Regions from separate parts of the Pseudomonas sp. MF09150 genome, predicted to be linked through region 3. Evidence: riboswitches for the same ligand, from Rfam matches in the RefSeq annotation. Region 3 holds a riboswitch; each other region holds the start of a gene.
What was found. Region 3 has a riboswitch for cobalamin ahead of AC19YX_RS21760 (CbtB domain-containing protein). Riboswitches for the same ligand answer to the same signal wherever they lie in the genome.

Region 1 (4,155 bases), on a different contig from region 3:
GCAAGCGCTGAGGTTATTGCGCCTTGGCGGGTGATACGCGCCAGATCTTGTTGCCGACATCGTCGGCCACCAGCAGGCTGCCCTGCTGATCGATCACTACGCCGACCGGGCGGCCCATGGCTTTTTCGTCGTCGCTGAGAAAGCCCGTGAGTACATCCACCGGTTGTCCCTGAGGCCTGCCGTCGCTGAAAGGGACGAAAATCACTTTGTAGCCACTGTGGGGCTTGCGGTTCCATGAGCCGTGCTGGCCGATAAACGCGCCCTGGGTGAAGGCCGGCAACTTGCTGCCTTCGGCAAAGGTCAGGCCCAGTGAGGCGGTGTGCGGCCCGACTGCATAATCCGGCGCGATGGCTTTGGCCACCAGGTCGAGATTCTGTGGCGAGACCCGCACGTCCACGTGCTGCCCGTAGTAGCTGAATGGCCAGCCGTAGAAGGCGCCGTCCTTGACAGAGGTGATGTAGTCCGGCACCAGGTCGCTGCCGATTTCATCGCGCTCATTGACCGCGGTCCAGAGTTTTCCGCTGTGTGGTTCCCAGGCCAGGCCGTTTGGGTTGCGCAGGCCCGAGGCGAAGATCCGGTGGTTGCCCGTAGCGCGATCCACCTCCCATATCGCTGCCCGTCCCTGCTCCTGGTCCAGGCCGTTTTCGCCGACGTTGCTGTTGGAGCCGACCGTGACGTAAAGCTTGCTGCCGTCCTTGCTGGCAATCACGTTCTTGGTCCAGTGGTGGTTGAGGGTGCCGCCCGGCAGGTCGACGACTTTGGTCGGCGGCGCGCTGATGGAGGTTTCACCGTCTTTATAGGGGAAGCGCAGCAACTGATCGGTATCGGCCACATATAGATCGTTGCCGACCAGGGTCATGCCGAACGGCGAGTTCAGGTTCTCGAGGAATACGGTGCGGGTTTCCGCCACCCCGTCGTGGTCCTGATCGCGCAGCAAGGTGATGCGGTTGGCGCTCGGCACGCCGGCACCGGCCCGACCCATGACCTTCTCCATGACCCAGCCACGGATGCCTTTACTGTCATCGGGCTTGGGCGGGGCGTTGGTCTCGGCCACCAGCACGTCGCCATTGGGCAGCACATAGAGCCAGCGTGGATGATCGAGCTTTTCGGCGAAGGCCGCGACCTGGGTGCCTGGCGCGGCGATGGGCGTAGCGCCCTCGGGCCAGCCGATGGCCGGCGCGATATTCACCGTAGGGATCAGGGTTTTATTTGGCTCCGGCAATTGCGGTGACGGGCCGGTGCCGTCCGACACTTGCAGGGTGGAGGTTTCGCCGCAGGCTGCAAGGCCCGCGGCGACGGCGATCAGAAGAGCGAATTGGGGCTTGATGAGCATGCCGATGTCCCTGTGAATGCACTGGAGTCGTTGTATTCATAGAGGAGCATAGCCAGCCGATGGTTCAACCTGATCAGCGGGCCTCTTTGAACAGCACGGCGACCCCGGGGTGGTAGTTGCCGCTGTCGTTGTGCAACTTGCGGTAGGCGTAGGGGAAGTACCAGGCAACGGCGCAGGTGTGTTCCTTCTGCAAGTCGTCGAGCATGTCCTGGAGTTCTTCCGGTGTGGCGCTGTGCTGGGCCTTGAGCGGGGCGATAAACAGACAGCCCAGCCGCAGCTCATTGGGGTAGGCGATGCTTCTGGCATCACTGCTGGCGTCCTGCAGGGCCTGGGTCAGTTGCAGGTTGTTGACCCGTGGCCAGCGCTGGCTGACCTGGAGGAAGGCGCGTTCCTCCCGGGTGGCCACGTATAGGTCGGCGCGGCCATTGCGATTGCCTTCTTCGAGCTGCTTTTTGCTCGGGCTGTGCTGCAAGGTGACCATTTCTGCCATCCAGGCGGCGGCCGACAGCAGGCCGAGGTTGGCCTGCTCATCAAACCAGTACGGGCATTCGTTGTCGCCGCGTACCTCGTTGTAGCGGTCAATGCAATCAAACCAGCGCTCCAGCATCGGGCGCAGAAACTCCAGTTTCGGATTGCTGATGATCATGCCTTGCATTGAACTCACCCTTGTTTTTGTCAGATAGATTTGGGTAGCCGAATTGTGGCTATTTGATATCACTGCTTGCAGTGTGGCACAAGATTGGCGTCATTTTATTGATCTGGTGCAGTTCTTCGCGCTCACGCAGGGCCGGCTTTAATTGACGCTCCACCCCCAACCCTCTAACCTTCGCGACTTGTTTCAGGTGCTCTGTGGCCATGGGTCGACAGGGTGAAACAGGGAAGCCGGTGAGTGCGTGTTCCGAACAGGAACGGGCGACGATTCCGGCGCTGCCCCCGCAACGGTAAGTGAGTCAAGACTGCGTTTGGTGCCACTGTGTCGAACCGACATGGGAAGGCGCGCGGTTCGGCATTAGTGCTGCTCACAAGCCCGGAGACCGGCCTGATCCATCCAACGGCATCACGGTGGGCGATGCCAGGCTTGCGCCGTCTATTTCTATTCCTGCCCCCCGTTATCCAGCCCCAACGGAGAGCTGCCCCATGACCCAATCCCCCGATCGTGACGAGCGCCATCTGGCGCGCATGTTGCGCAAAAAAGCCGTGATCGATGAACGCATCGCCAACTCGCCGAACGAGTGCGGGCTGCTGCTGGTGTTGACCGGCAATGGCAAAGGCAAGAGCAGCTCGGCCTTTGGCATGCTCGCTCGCTCCATGGGCCACGGCATGCAATGCGGCGTGGTGCAATTCATCAAGGGTCGCAACAGCACCGGGGAAGAATTGTTTTTCCGGCGCTTCCCGGAACAGGTGCGTTTTCATGTGATGGGCGAGGGCTTCACCTGGGAGACCCAGGATCGCCAGCGCGATATCGCCGCCGCCGAGGCTGCCTGGGAAGTGTCCCGTCAGTTACTGCGCGACCCGGCCATCGGCCTGGTGGTGCTCGATGAGCTGAATATCGCCCTCAAGCACGGTTACCTCGACCTGGACCAGGTGCTCAGCGACCTGCAGGCCCGTCCACCCATGCAGCACGTGGTGGTCACCGGTCGCGGCGCCAAGCCGGAAATGATCGAACTGGCGGACACCGTCACCGAAATGGGCGTGGTCAAACATGCGTTCCAGGCCGGGATCAAGGCGCAGAAAGGGGTGGAACTGTGAGTGCCCGAGCATGAGTGATGCTCGTCATTGCCCGGCGGTATTGATCGCCGCCCCGGCTTCCGGCCAGGGCAAGACCACCGTGACCGCCGCCCTGGCGCGCTTGCACCGCAACCAGGGGCGCAAGGTCAGGGTGTTCAAGTGCGGCCCGGACTTTCTCGACCCGATGATCCTCGAACGTGCCAGCGGCGCGCCGGTGTATCAGCTGGATATGTGGATGGTCGGCGAGCAAGAGAGCCGGCGCCTGTTGTGGGAGGCCGCCGCCGAGGCGGATCTGATTCTGATCGAAGGGGTCATGGGCCTGTTCGACGGCACGCCGTCCAGCGCCGACCTGGCGCGGCATTTCGGCGTGCCGGTGCTGGCGGTGATCGACGGCACGGCCATGGCCCAGACCTTCGGCGCCCTGGCTCTGGGGCTGGCACGCTACCAGCCGGACTTGCCATTCGCCGGCGTGCTGGCCAATCGGGTCGGCACCCTGCGCCACGCCCAGTTGCTCGAAGGCAGCCTGACCGAAGGCTTGCGCTGGTATGGCGCCTTGTCTCGGGAGACCGGCATCGAACTGCCGAGCCGCCACCTGGGGCTGGTGCAGGCCAGCGAACTCAACGACCTCGACCTGCGCCTGGACGCGGCGGCGCAGGCCCTGGCCGGCAGTTGCGAAGTGGCGCTGCCACCAGCGGTCACCTTCGCCGCCCCCGAGGTAGTGAGCGCCGAGCCGTTGCTGGCCGGGGTGCGCATCGCCGTGGCCCGGGACGAGGCCTTTGCCTTCACCTATGGCGCGAGCCTGGACCTGCTGCGGGCCATGGGCGCCGAGTTGTCGTTCTTTTCGCCGATTCACGACCGCGAGCTGCCACCTGCCGACAGCCTGTACCTGCCCGGTGGCTACCCGGAACTGCATCACCAGGCCCTGGCCGAAAACAGTGCGATGCTCGCAGCGATCCGCGCCCACCACGGCGCCGGCAAACCCTTGCTCGCCGAATGTGGCGGCATGCTCTACCTGCTGGATTCCCTGACCGATGTCGAGGGGCACAGTGCCCGTCTGCTGGGGCTGCTGCCCGGTGATGCGGTGATGCAAAAGC
Region 2 (4,155 bases), 250 kb from region 3:
GCGGTCGTCCATCAGGCGCTGGATCAGCTCGGCGTACAGCGCCGCGCTGAGGTCATCGGAGTTGATGTCGTAGGGTGCCACCTGGCTGCTGGTGGAGCCGTTCATGGCCACGCGGAAACGATCATTGCGCAGTGTGCTTTTTTCCAGGTCCAGGCCCAGCAGCAGGTCGGTGCCGGGGCCCAGCAGGAACTGCGGCGTCAGCTTCAGGCCATAGGCGTCCAGGCGGCGCTCGATATGGTCCTTGCTGAACCCGGGGCTGCCGTTGCCCTGGCGCTCCGAACCCCAGTGCAGGTCGTCGACATCGCGCAGGGCGTAGACCTGGGCCGCCCAGTTCAGCCAGTTGGTCGGCTTGGCGGTCCAGTTGGCTTCCAGGGACTGGTTATAGCGGTTGTCGTAGTTGTTGTAGTCCCATTGCGAACCGCGAAAGCCCGCGTCGTAGATACCGTCCGAGCGCAGAGTCAGGTCCAGGCGCTGGTCATCGGACAGGTCATAGCCCAGGGCCAACAACCCGCCCCGACGCTTCCACGAGGTGTTTTCCTGGGTGCCGTCCCGGCTCTGATAGTCACCGCGCCGGCCGCTGTCCAGACCCAGGTAGTAATCCAGCGGCCCGGACACGCCGCTCTGGAACAGGCTGCCCTGGGCCAGGCCCCAGGAGCCGCCCTGCAGGGTCGCGCCACCGCCTTCGGTGTTGCGGCCATTGCGGGTGATGATGTTGATCACGCCACCGATGGCCTGGCTGCCATAGATCACCGAGGCCGGGCCACGGATCACTTCAATGCGCGCGACCTGGGCCGGCGACAGCTTGGAAATATTCGCCGTGCCGGCCCGGCGCCCGTTGACCAGCACCGTTACCTGGCTGCGAAAGTCCCGGCCCTGGCCATCGGTATTGCCGCCACGGATGTTGATCGAGGTCTGGCCCGGGGTCCATTCACTGAAAAAGCCCACCGCGTTTTCCGCCAGCAGGTCGGTCAGGTTGCGCGCCGAGGAGCGTTCGATCTGCTCGCTGTCGATCACCTGCACGGTGCTGGTGGCGTCCTTGAGCGATTCGCCGGCCCGGGGTGCGCTGACCAGGGTCGTGTCCATCTGCAGCACCGACGTTTTGTCGGCGGCCTGGGTGGCGAGGCTGGTGCTCAGCAGCAGGGGCAGGGCGAAGGTGTGGCGCAGGCTAGGCATGGGGGAGGTCCGCAGGCAGGTTCTTATGGGAGAGTTCACGCGTGCCAGAGCAAGCTGGCGGCGCGTTTCGGGGCGCTGGCCAGCCAGCCCCCCGGGGCCGGTTGCAGGTGATCCTGCAAATGCCGTTCAAGCAGCCCCAGCGCCGCGCCATCGAGGGCGCCGAGCTTCTCCCTGAAATGCATCAGGGCTGCTTCGGGGGTGGCGAACAACGTGCTGAACGCCCATTCGGTGAAGTGAATCTCGTCGGGCCGGGCGCTGGCCGGCAGCTCGGCCAGGGTCAGTTGATAGCCCGGGGTCATGTCGCTGCGGTGCAGTTGAGGCGGCAGGAACCCCGAGAGGCAATAGGTGCGCGGGCCCTCCTGGGCCGGCAGGTTCCACACCAGGGTGCCGCTGGCCAGGGGCCGCACCCGCTCGAGAAAGGCCTGGGCCTGGCCGTCGCTGACCGGGATGTTGGCGCAGAGCACGGTCTGTGTCGGCGCCAGGCCCAGGTCGCCGATGTCTTGCCAGAGGCCCGGGTGCAAGCTCAGGCTCACGGCCGGTTCACGGGCCGCCAGGCGCTCGATGCAGCGACCCATATAGGCGTTGGGCTCGACCACGGTCCACTGGCCACTTGGGGCCAGCAGATGCCGCCCAAGGATCCCCGAACCGGCGCCGATATCCAGCAGTTGTCGCTGCGGGCCGAGCAGTTGCAGCAGGCAGCCACCGACACGTTCGACATAGTTGGAGGCGGCCAGATGCTCGGCATAAAACGCCGCTTCGTGGTCGGGCCAGACAAAGGGAGCAGGGCGAGGCGAGGTGCAAAGCGTCATCGGAAAGCGCCGGGTTGAGCCAGGTCGGGCCACCCGCGGGAGCTGAAGCAGAAAGTGGCGGGCAGGAGACAGCATGCGCACGCCAAGGCCTGCACCCGCCCACCGCGGATTGCCATGTTGGGATCAGGCCGGTCTCCGGGCTCGCGAGGGGCATGAAACATTCGCCTTCCCATGCCCAGGCACAGTGGATGTGTGAATGTTTCGCTCGCATACCGTTGCGGGGGCAGCGCCGGACTCGCCCAAAGGGCCTACCGGCTTCCCGTTTCACCCGCAGCACGACGGCTGCGGACACCTGAAACTGGCGCGCATCTGACCATTGAGGGACGGCAGCGTCAAGCGCCTAAGCCGCAAGCTTGTGGCTTGCAGCTTCAGAGCTTGATGACCACCTTGCCTTTGGCGCGCCCCTGTGTGACGTACTTCAGGGCCTCGGCGGTGGAGGCCAGCGGGTAGCTGCGATCGATCACCGGCTGGATCGCACCGGCCTCGATCAGTCGGCTCAGTTCACCCAGTTGTTCGCCGCTGGCGCGCATGAACACGAAACGGTAGTGCACACCCGCCTGGCGTGCCTTGCGGCGGATGCCATGACTGAGCAGGCCCATGACCTGCTTCAGCCCCCAGGACAGACGCTGCTCCCGGGCAAAGTCGGCGGTGGGCGGGCCGGAAATCGACACCAGCAGGCCGCCGGGCTTGAGCACCTTGAGCGAACGCGCCAGGGTCGCGCTGTCCAGGCTGTTGAGCACCAGGTCGTAGCCGTGCAACAGGCTGTCGAAGGATTGGCGCGTGTAGTCGATGACCAGGTCCGCCCCCAGGGCCTTCACCCACTCGACATTGGCGCTGCTGGTGGTCGTCGCGACGAAGGCCCCCAGGTGCTTGGCGAGCTGGATGGCGAAGGTCCCCACACCGCCGGAGCCGGCGTGGATCAGTACCTTTTGCCCCGGCTTGAGCTGGGCGGTTTCCACCAGCACCTGCCAGGCCGTCAGGCCGACCAGGGGAACGGATGCGGCGTGCTCCATGTCGAGGTTGGACGGCTTCAGCGCCAGGGCCTCCTCGGCCACGGCAATCCGCTCGGCGAAGGTGCCGATACGTGCCTGGGGAGGGCGCCCGTAGACCTCGTCCCCCGGCTTGAAGCGCCGGACCTCAGTGCCCACCCGCAGCACCACGCCGGCAAGGTCATTGCCCAAAACCAGGGGCAGGTGGTACGGCAGGATCAATTTGAATTCGCCTTTGGCGATCTTGGCATCCAGCAGGTTGACGCTGCTGGCATGCACCTGGACCAGGACCTCGTGGGCTTGCACCTGCGGCTCGGGCACCTGGCCCAGCCGCCCGGTGTCCTGGCCGTAACGCTCGATAAAAAATGCTTGCATACACAGTCTCTCCAGTGAGCAATGCCCGACGCTGGCGCGCGGATCGGCGTCAGCGGATGGTCGGGCATGCTCAGGTGGGCGCGGGCTCAGGACGCGCTGCGATAGCGCTCGGCGGCGCGGCTCTGGCGGATGTCGGTCAGCAGCACCTGGCGCGCGGCCTGCAGGTTGTCCCAGCGCGACACTTCATGCAGTGGCGGGATGGTCACCGGTTCGCGGCGATCGAAGCCGACCAGGGCCGCATCCACCAGTTCATCGACGTCCATGACCTCGGGCAGGGTGTTGATATCGATGCCGGAGCGTTCCCAGATCTCGGTGCGCGTGGCGGCAGGCAACACGGCCTGGATATAGACCCCCTTGGGGGCCAGTTCCAGGGTCAGCCCCTGGGACAGGAACAGCACGAAGGCCTTGGTCGCGCCGTAGACCGTCATCCCCAGTTCCGGCGCCAGGCCGACCACCGAGCCAATATTGACGATGGCGCCGTCACCGGCCTCTGCCAGGCGCGGGGCGATCGCGCTGGCCAGCCGCACCAGGGCGGTGGTGTTCAGGGTCACGATCTGCGCCACCGCGTCCGGGGTCTGGTCGATAAAACTGCCGGACTGCGCGGCCCCGGCGTTGTTGATCAGAATGCCGATTTTGCGGTCATCGCGCAGGCGCGCCTCGACCTTGATCAGGTCGCTGGTCTGGGTCAGGTCGGCCTGCAACACATCGACGGCGATCCCGTGTTCGCGCCGCAGGCGGCTGGCGAGGGTTTCCAGGCGCGCCTGGTCGCGGGCCACCAGCACCAGGTCGTGGCCGCGACGGGCAAAACG
Region 3 (4,155 bases):
TCGCGGTCTTGTCGGCGTAGCGGGTCAGGATCACGCTTTGCGACACGTCCGGCAGGGTCAGCTCCGCCCCGAGCAACGCGGCGCAGGCGGCGGTGGCGGTGACCCCGGGGACGATTTCAAAGGGGATCTGCAATTGGCGCAGGTGGCGGATCTGCTCGCCGATGGCGCCATACAGGCTGGGGTCGCCGGAATGCACCCGGGCCACGTCCTGGCCCTTGGCGTGGGCGTTTTTGATCAGCTCGATGATCTGTTCCAGGTGCAACTCGGCGCTGTTGACCAGCAGTTCGGCGCTATGCCCCGCCAGCACCGCCTCGGGCACCAGGGAGCCGGCGTAGACAATCACCGGGCAGCGATGGATCAGCCGCTGGCCCTTGACGGTGATCAGCTCCGGGTCGCCGGGGCCGGCGCCGATAAAAAAGACGGTCATGGCTGTTTCCTGTGAAAAAAGGGTCAAGGCAAGCTTGTAGATGAAGATTGCTCATGATCAACGCGGGGGATTATCGGGGTTTTAGCCGCAGCAGGCCATGGCCAGGGTCGCCTGGGCGTACTTTTGGCGGCGGATCAGCAGTTTCGCCGGGCTCTGCGCCAGGCGTTCGGCCAGGGCCAGGGCGGCGCTTTCGGCCACGCCATAGCAGCCGGTGCGTTCGTAGGCGATTTCCGAGCGGTGGCTCAGTTGCAGCGCATAGGGCGTGAGCTGCGAGCTGCTGAAACAGGTCAGGGGCAGGGCTAACTGCTCGGCCAGTTGCAGCAGGCCGGGCTCTTCGCGTTTCAGGTCGATACTGGCCAGGCCCCGGACTTGATCCAGCCCGAAGCCATGGGTCTCCAGGACCTGGTCGAGCAATGCGCGCAGCGTGTCCACCGGGCAACCGCGCTGGCAACCCAGGCCGACCACCAGGGCCGGCGCTGCGTGCCGTTCACTCATGCCGCGTAGTGACCCGCGCTTTTACGCCGGAACAACCAGGCGCTGATCACGCCCAGGGCCAGCCAGAACGCGGCATTGGTCAGTTGCGAGGCGATTTTGAACTGCGCTTCCAGGGCCTCCGGAGCCAGCATCGAATGCACTTCCGGCTGTGGCGCGCCAATGATGTGCGGCACGGCAATGATGGCGACACCCAGCACTTTCAGCAGCCAGTGCTGGGCAAACACGATCAGCGCGATACCGACGGCGGTCGAGGCCGCGGTGCCGACCCACCAGATCTGCCGTTGTGCCAGGTCCGCAGCGGCGGTGCCCGGCAGCTCGGGCGGCAGGCCCATGGTTGGCGCCAGGCAGAAGGTGGCGTAACCGGCCAGGCCCCACAGCAGCCCCTGGGACGTGCGATTCGGCGCGCGCAGGGTGTACAGGCCGGCGAGCATCAGGGCGAAGCCGACGGCCACCACCAGGTTACCGCCAGTGGTCGACAGCACGCGCTGCCAGCCATCTTCCGGCTCCCAGGCTTCGGCATCGTGGGTGTGGCCGGCCATGGCGCCTTCGGCGTGTTCATGGACTTCAGTGGCCGGGGCCTTTTCGTAGGTTTCGGCCTGCAAAATCAGCGGGGCGACCCAGAAGCTTTGCAGCAGGGTCAGCAACAGGGCGGCCAGCAGCCCGGTGAAACCTGCGGTTTGCGCAATACGCTTGATCATGTCAGCAGGTCTCAATGGCACGGGAAGGCGGAGCTGTGACGGGTATCGTGGGCAGCGTTGTGCACTGCTTCGATATGGGAGAACCCGGCGAAATACACCAGGCACGCGCCGAGGATCGAGGCACCGATGGCGGCGACCAGGCGTTGGCTCAGGGTGGAGGTGCTGCTGGCGGATTGACTGGTGCTGCTGATGATCGACATGGCGCATCCCTCTGGTTATCAGCGGGTGGATCGAACGCAGCAAAACCCCGCGCGACGGGCGCACAAGGAATTAACAGCGCCCGCCCACCGCGGGTTTGTTATGTGTCTATTGCGGGCCGGTCTCCGGGCTCGCGAAGGGCGGGGCTTGCGCCTGGCCTGCAAGAATCGCCTTCCCATGCCGGATGACCGGCGCAGTGGATCTGATTCTTCGCTCGCTTACCGTTGCGGGGGCAGCACCGGACTGGTCAAGGCCTTGAGTAAGGCACGTGACGCACCGGTTTCCCGTTTCACCCTATGAAGGGCACCCGTAACAAGGTGTGTAGGAGAGCATGGGCGGGGGAGGGCCGTCAATTGCCACTCTTTCGCAATGGCGCCGGGACCGGGCAATGAATTTTCCCCGCGCCGGCACCGAGGCTGGCCGACAATGCGCATTGACCGGCCCCTGCGCTCTGCGTAGCCTTGCGCACTCGAGGTTCTTCGGCGCAGTCGGCCGAAGCTAAGAAGGGAACGCGGTCCAAGCCGCGGCTGCCCCCGCAACTGTAAAGGGTCATGGTTGATGCACAGCCACTGCACGCGCTTCAAGGCGTTGGCGGGAAGGCGCGTCAATCGTCGGTTACCACCGGCACACCCTCAGCCAGGAGACCTGCCTCGTGACGAATTCTCACTACAACCGGGCGGGGTGATCCGGTGGCGAACTCTTCCGCGCAGCCATTGCCGCGGTTTTCGTCCCGTATGCCCGCCACCTTGCCAAAGGGCATCCGATGAAAACACTGGCCAAACTTCCCGTCACCATCGTCACCGGCTTCCTTGGCTCGGGCAAAACCACCTTGCTGCGGCACATGCTCGACAACGCCCAGGGGCGCCGGATCGCAGTGATCGTCAACGAATTTGGCGAACTGGGCATCGACGGTGAAATCCTCAAGCAATGCTCCATCGGCTGCACTGAAGAAGAAGCCAGCGGCCGGGTCTACGAGCTGGCCAACGGCTGCCTGTGCTGCACCGTGCAGGAAGAATTCTTCCCGGTGATGCGCGAATTGGTAGCCCGGCGCGGCGACCTTGACCACATCCTGATCGAAACCTCGGGCCTGGCTCTGCCAAAACCCCTGGTCCAGGCCTTCCAGTGGCCGGAAATCCGCAGCGCCTGCACCGTCGACGCGGTAATCACCGTGGTCGACAGCCCGGCCGTGGCCGCCGGCACCTTCGCCGCCTTCCCGGACCAGGTCGATGCCCAGCGCAAGCTTGACCCCAACCTGGACCACGAATCGCCGCTGCACGAGCTGTTCGCCGACCAACTGGCCAGCGCCGACCTGGTGATTCTCAACAAGGCTGACCTGATCAGCGCCGAAGACCTGGCAAAAGTACGCCTGGAAGTGGCTGAAGAACTGCCGCCAGCGGTCAAGGTCATCGAAGCCAGCAGCGGTCGCCTGCCGCTGGACGTGTTGCTGGGCCTGGGTGCTGGCTCCGAAGAACACATCGACAGCCGTCACAGCCACCACGACCATCACCATGACGGCGACGATGCCGATCATGACGACCACGATCACGACGCTTTCGATTCGATCTCCATCGAACTGCCGCAAGCCGAGGAAAGCCTGCTGCTCGATGCCCTGACCCAACTGGTGGTCAAGCACGGGATCCTGCGGGTCAAGGGGTTTGCCGCCATCCCCAACAAGCCGATGCGCTTGCTGATCCAGGGCGTGGGCACCCGTTTCGACAAGCACTTCGACCGCCAGTGGGGCGCCGACGAGGCCCGGACCACGCGCCTGGTGCTGATCGGCCAAGAGCTGGACGCCGAGCAACTCGAAGCGCAACTGCGCGCCGCCCTCAGCGTTTAACCCATGCACCTGCTCAGGACCCAGCCCGGCGGTTTCGTGTCGGATGACAACATTGCCGACCTTGGACAAACCCCCGCCGAGCTGGTGATCCTGTGCAGCGGCGACTCCAGCCTGGCGCTGCTGGCGGAAGCGGCCCAGCAGTTGCCGGACGACTTCCCGAGCTTTCGCCTGGCCAACCCGATGCAGGTGCAGAACCACGCCTCGGTCGACCTGTATGTCGACCAGGTGCTGCGTCACGCCAAGGTGATCCTGATTTCCCTGCACGGCGGCATCGGCTACTGGCGCTACGGCGTCGAACGCCTGGTGCAACTGGCCGAGCGCGGGGTGCAGCTGATTCTGGTGCCGGGGGATGACCGCCCGGACCCGGAGCTCAGCGACCTGAGCACGGTGCCGGCCGCCGCGCGCGATCGGCTGTGGCACTTCTTGCGCCAGGGCGGGCGCGACAACGCCCTGAATCTGTACCGTTGCCTGGCCGCCAGCCTGCTGGGCCGCGACTATGC
Region 4 (4,155 bases), 430 kb from region 3:
CCGGTGCCTGGCTCGGGCGGCGTTAAACGTGCCCGAGGGTTGCCCGCTACAGCGTGACCGGCACTTAGAAGCTGTAGTCGGCGGTGACGAAAAACGAGCGCGGCTCACCCATCAGCCATTGCTGGCCATTATTCTGCTGGGCCACGGCGTAGCGCCGGTCGAGCAGGTTGTTGAGCTGCAGGCCCAGGCGCACATCCCGTTGCAGTTGCCAGCCGAGGTTGGCGTCGAGCACCGTGTAGCCCGGAACCTGGGTGGTGTTGGCCGTATTGGCATAACGCGCGTCGACATAACGCACGCCCATGCCGGCTGTCAGCTCCTGGCTCAGGGCCTTGTTCAACCACAGGTTGGCGCTGCGGCGCGGCACGTTGCTCGGGCGATTGCCGGCGCGCGAGACCACCTGGCCCGACACCACTTCATCGAAGTCGTCGTATTCGGCCCGCACCAGCGCGGCATTGGCCGAGACCTGCCAGTCGTGGGCCAGGGCCAGCTCCAGGGATGCCTCCAGGCCGTCGGCGGACTGCTGGCCGACCTGTTGCGCCAGGCGCGTGATTGGGTCGCTGCTGAGCAGTTTTTTCTTGACGATATGGTAGGCCGCCAGGGTCCATTCACCGCGCCCGTCCCAGAACTGTTGCTTGAGGCCGAACTCGGTCTGCCGGGCCTCGGTCAGGTCCATCTGCTGCTGGCTCGGGTTCAGGCTGATGAGGTTGTTGACCCCGTCCTCGCTGGTCGAGTACTGGCCGTACAGCGACAGTTGGTCGGTGACCGCGAACACCAGCCCGGCGCGCCAGTTGCCGCCCGTGAGGCTGCGGTCGCTGCGGCTGCCGGCACGCTGGTCGTCGCGCTCGATGTGGTTCTGGTCGCGGCGCACGCCGGTCACCAGGGACCAGCGCTCGGACAGCTGCAAGCGGTTCTCGGCAAACAGGGCAAAGGTGTGGGTGCTGCTGGCGGTCTGGGGCGAAAATGCCGAGCGACTCTGGAAGTAACCCGCTGCCGGCTGCCAAGGGTCGATGTAGTCGCCGCCGACATCGGTATAGGGCGAGTTGTTGCCCACGGCGAACCTGATTTTGTTGTACTCGGTACCGACCACCGTGCGGCTGTCCAGGCCGAACAGCGAATGGTTGAAGGTGAAGCTCTGACGGTCGCCCATCTGCTCCTGGTCGTGCTTGATCTCCAGGTAGCTGTTGCGCAGCAGTTGCTGGCGGGGGCTGTCCCAGCTGTAGGTTTCGGCGTTGCGCCAATGGCGTCGGCTCTTGATGTAATACAGCTGGTTGCTGGCGCTGAGGCTGTCGCTCAGGTTCCAGTCGGTATTGAGTCGGGTCCATTCGTCGTTGTATCGCTGCACGGCGTTGCGCAGGTTGTAGTTCTTGTCGCGCAGGCTGTCGCGGTAGTGCCCGTCGAGCAGGGGCGTGCCGAAGTAACTGCTCGGTTCGCTGTCGCCACGCTCATGGGCGAAGGTGAAGCTCAGGTCATCGTTGGCCTGCCAGCGCAGGGCCGCACTGAGGGCCAGGCTGCGCGAGTCGCCGTGGTCGACCCAGCCGTTGCTTTGCTGCTGGTTCAGGGTCAGGCGATAGCTCAGGGTGTCGCTGAGGGAGCCGCCGCTGTCCAGGCCCAGCTGCTGGCGGTCGTTGGAGCCATAACCCAGGCGCAGGCGGTTGCGCACTTCACCTTCGAAGGGCTTCTTCGAGATCACATTGACCACCGCCCCGGTGGCGCCTTCGCCATAGAGCACCGAGGCCGGGCCACGGATCACGTCGATGCGTTCAACCATCCACGGGTCGACCGGAAACGTCAGGCTGCCGGCACCGGTGTACAGGCGGGCACCGTCGAACAGGGTCATGACCGAGCTGTGCCCGGTAAAGCCCCGCGCCGCCAACGCGGTGTTGCCGTTGCCCGGGGCGGCGATGCTGGTGATGCCCGGGGAGCGGGTCACCGCGTCCTGCACCGTGAGGTTATTGCGGTTGTCGATGGCGTCCTGGCCGATGCTGCTGGTGCTGGCGGGGTTTTCCAGGGCGCTCAGGTTGAGCCGTGAGCCGGCGGGCAGCGGTGTGCTGAGGGAAGTGTCATCGCCCTTGGCGACTTCGCTGACCAGGGTCGCCGGCAAGGCGAGCGCACGGTGGTCGGTTTCGGCAAAGGTCAGGGATGAAAAGGCCATGCAGGGGACAAAGGTGATCGGCAGGGATCGGCTTGCGAGGCTTTGGAGCAGGGGATTGCGGGACATGCTATTCCAACTGAGTCAGGAAAGAATGAAACCCGGAGGGAACAACGCATAAGGAATCGCAGGCGCACGCGCCCACGCAAACCGGACTGCGCCCGCCCACCGCGGGGTTGCCAAACGAAGTTGCAGGCCGGTCTCCGGGCTCGCGAGGGTCATGAAGCATTCACCTTCCCATGCCGGAGCACAGTGGTCTGTCGAATGCTTCGCTCGCTTACCGTTGCGGGGGCAGCGCCGGACTGATCACCGAAGTGACGCACCGGCTTCCCGTTTAATCCCATGCACGGCGGCATGGGACACCTGAAACTGGCGCGCATATGACCATTGATGAATTTCTTCGTCAATGCGCAAAGCTGCTACAGGGGAAAACAGTCTGTGCCGCCGCCGGTCCTCGGCAGCGGCTACGCGATAGGCGGGGGATGCTTCAGGGGGTGGCCAGGGTCTGCTGCGGCTCGTATTCGGTTTCGGCGAAGTTGAAGTAGGTGGTGCCGGCATGCTGGGTGATCTGCGGTTCGCAGCGGCCAAAGGGTTCGGACAGATGCCCCTTGCCGTTGACCACTTTGAGCAATATTTGCTCTTGGGCACTGCAGCCATTGCCGGCCCACGCGGCACTCACCAGAAACAGCCCATCCCCCAGGTGCTGCACAGCTTCGAACGACATGCCGTCGCTGAGCAGGGCCGACTTCTGGATCAGGGCACCGTTGACCAGCAATTGGCTGGGCGGGTTTTTATTGCCGTCATGCTGTTCGGCAATCACCTGCACCTTGTCGTTGCCGTTGACGGCCTGGGTCTGGGTGCCGATCTCCAGTGCCGGGTAACGACGGGCCTTGGCCGCTTCCGCGGCGTTGGCTTCGCGGGGCACCAGGCCCAGGCCGGCAGGGCCGCGCACGGTCATGAAGTCGGCGGGCTTGGCGGCTTCGAGGGCGCGCACGGCGTCGAAGTCCCAGTAATTGACCCGGGTCACCGCCATGCGCGAGGGCGCAGGCTCGATCACGCTCAGCTCGAACTGCTTGCCGGTCATATTCGGCGCATACAGGTAGGACAGGTGATCCAGCGATGCCTGGGCATGTACCGCGACCTTGTTGGTCTGGGTGAACGCCTGCAACGGGCCTGAATAACGGGCCAGGGCCTCGTCGGCGAGCTTTTTGCCGGCGGTGAGCGAGCCTTTTACCTCGGCTTCCAGGGCAATGACCCTGTGATCGGGGCCGAAGGTGTAGGTCGCCGATTCATAGGGCTTGTCGCGGTTGACCTCGGTGCGCCGGGTGTTGCTGAAGTAGATGGTCTGGTAGCGCAGGAACACCGTCAGCGAATGGATGCCCGCCGGGCCGGAGCCGGTGTAGGTCATGCAGCCCCGGGGGCAGGTTTCCTGAAGCAGCAGATTGACTTCGTCATAGGGCATGCCGAGTGCAACGTCATGCACGGTAAAGCCCGGGGCCGCCAGCAGCGTCGGCGAGACCAGCGCCGCCGCCAGCGCGAGCGCGTTGAATGTGTGCTTCAAGACCATCTCCTGGTTGTCCAATGGCGGGGCCGTCGTGCCCCACGCCGCAATCCTTGCCAGCGAATGGCATGGCCTGTGTGGCTATCGGCTGCTGGCGATTGGCCTTTAGCTGCAATGTGCTGCAAGCCGCGCGGGAGTGTCCCGGGCGCAGTAAAACCTCAGCAATCAGACGCAACATGGTGAAGAATATGGCGCTTGCCTGATGAGCCCCGACCGGGACCATCACCCTGAAATCGCTGCCGCCGGCGGCAGGTAACCAAGGAACAGAATGCTTTTTGTAGTGATGCTGGGGGGCAAACACCCCAGGGCCAAGATTGAGGTCCACGACGTGGTGTTCGCCATCGCCGACAGCCTGGAAGCGGCCTACCCGCAACTGCGCGAAGGCTGGTTTGGCAGCCCGGCGGGGCTGCATGTCGATTCGTGGATGCAGGTCGATGGCGTGGAA

Region 1: it holds a riboswitch for cobalamin, as region 3 does, so the genes downstream of both, cobO (cob(I)yrinic acid a,c-diamide adenosyltransferase) here and AC19YX_RS21760 (CbtB domain-containing protein) in region 3, are expected to answer to the same signal.
Region 2: it holds a riboswitch for cobalamin, as region 3 does, so the genes downstream of both, AC19YX_RS22780 (class I SAM-dependent methyltransferase) here and AC19YX_RS21760 (CbtB domain-containing protein) in region 3, are expected to answer to the same signal.
Region 4: it holds a riboswitch for cobalamin, as region 3 does, so the genes downstream of both, AC19YX_RS23525 (TonB-dependent receptor) here and AC19YX_RS21760 (CbtB domain-containing protein) in region 3, are expected to answer to the same signal.

The regions. Positions count from the first base shown of each region.
Region 1 covers NZ_JCBCUS010000007.1:310,080-314,234, reverse strand. Annotated here, with positions in the region: gene AC19YX_RS25155 (class I SAM-dependent methyltransferase) at 1-11, shown strand, start outside; gene AC19YX_RS25150 (PQQ-dependent sugar dehydrogenase) at 14-1,333, opposite strand; gene AC19YX_RS25145 (hypothetical protein) at 1,407-1,988, opposite strand; cobalamin riboswitch at 2,157-2,390, shown strand; gene cobO (cob(I)yrinic acid a,c-diamide adenosyltransferase) at 2,471-3,082, shown strand; gene AC19YX_RS25135 (cobyrinic acid a,c-diamide synthase CobB) at 3,093-4,155, shown strand, end outside.
Region 2 covers NZ_JCBCUS010000006.1:321,226-325,380, forward strand. Annotated here, with positions in the region: gene AC19YX_RS22775 (TonB-dependent receptor) at 1-1,173, opposite strand, end outside; gene AC19YX_RS22780 (class I SAM-dependent methyltransferase) at 1,209-1,982, opposite strand; cobalamin riboswitch at 2,092-2,293, opposite strand; gene AC19YX_RS22785 (NADP-dependent oxidoreductase) at 2,351-3,346, opposite strand; gene AC19YX_RS22790 (SDR family NAD(P)-dependent oxidoreductase) at 3,433-4,155, opposite strand, start outside.
Region 3 covers NZ_JCBCUS010000006.1:71,140-75,294, forward strand. Annotated here, with positions in the region: gene cobM (precorrin-4 C(11)-methyltransferase) at 1-427, opposite strand, end outside; gene AC19YX_RS21750 (cobalamin biosynthesis protein) at 509-922, opposite strand; gene AC19YX_RS21755 (CbtA family protein) at 919-1,620, opposite strand; gene AC19YX_RS21760 (CbtB domain-containing protein) at 1,632-1,820, opposite strand; cobalamin riboswitch at 1,918-2,144, opposite strand; cobalamin riboswitch at 2,274-2,485, shown strand; gene cobW (cobalamin biosynthesis protein CobW) at 2,582-3,655, shown strand; gene cobN (cobaltochelatase subunit CobN) at 3,659-4,155, shown strand, end outside.
Region 4 covers NZ_JCBCUS010000006.1:498,412-502,566, forward strand. Annotated here, with positions in the region: gene AC19YX_RS23525 (TonB-dependent receptor) at 65-2,218, opposite strand; cobalamin riboswitch at 2,327-2,531, opposite strand; gene AC19YX_RS23530 (hypothetical protein) at 2,637-3,710, opposite strand; gene AC19YX_RS23535 (DUF1543 domain-containing protein) at 3,979-4,155, shown strand, end outside.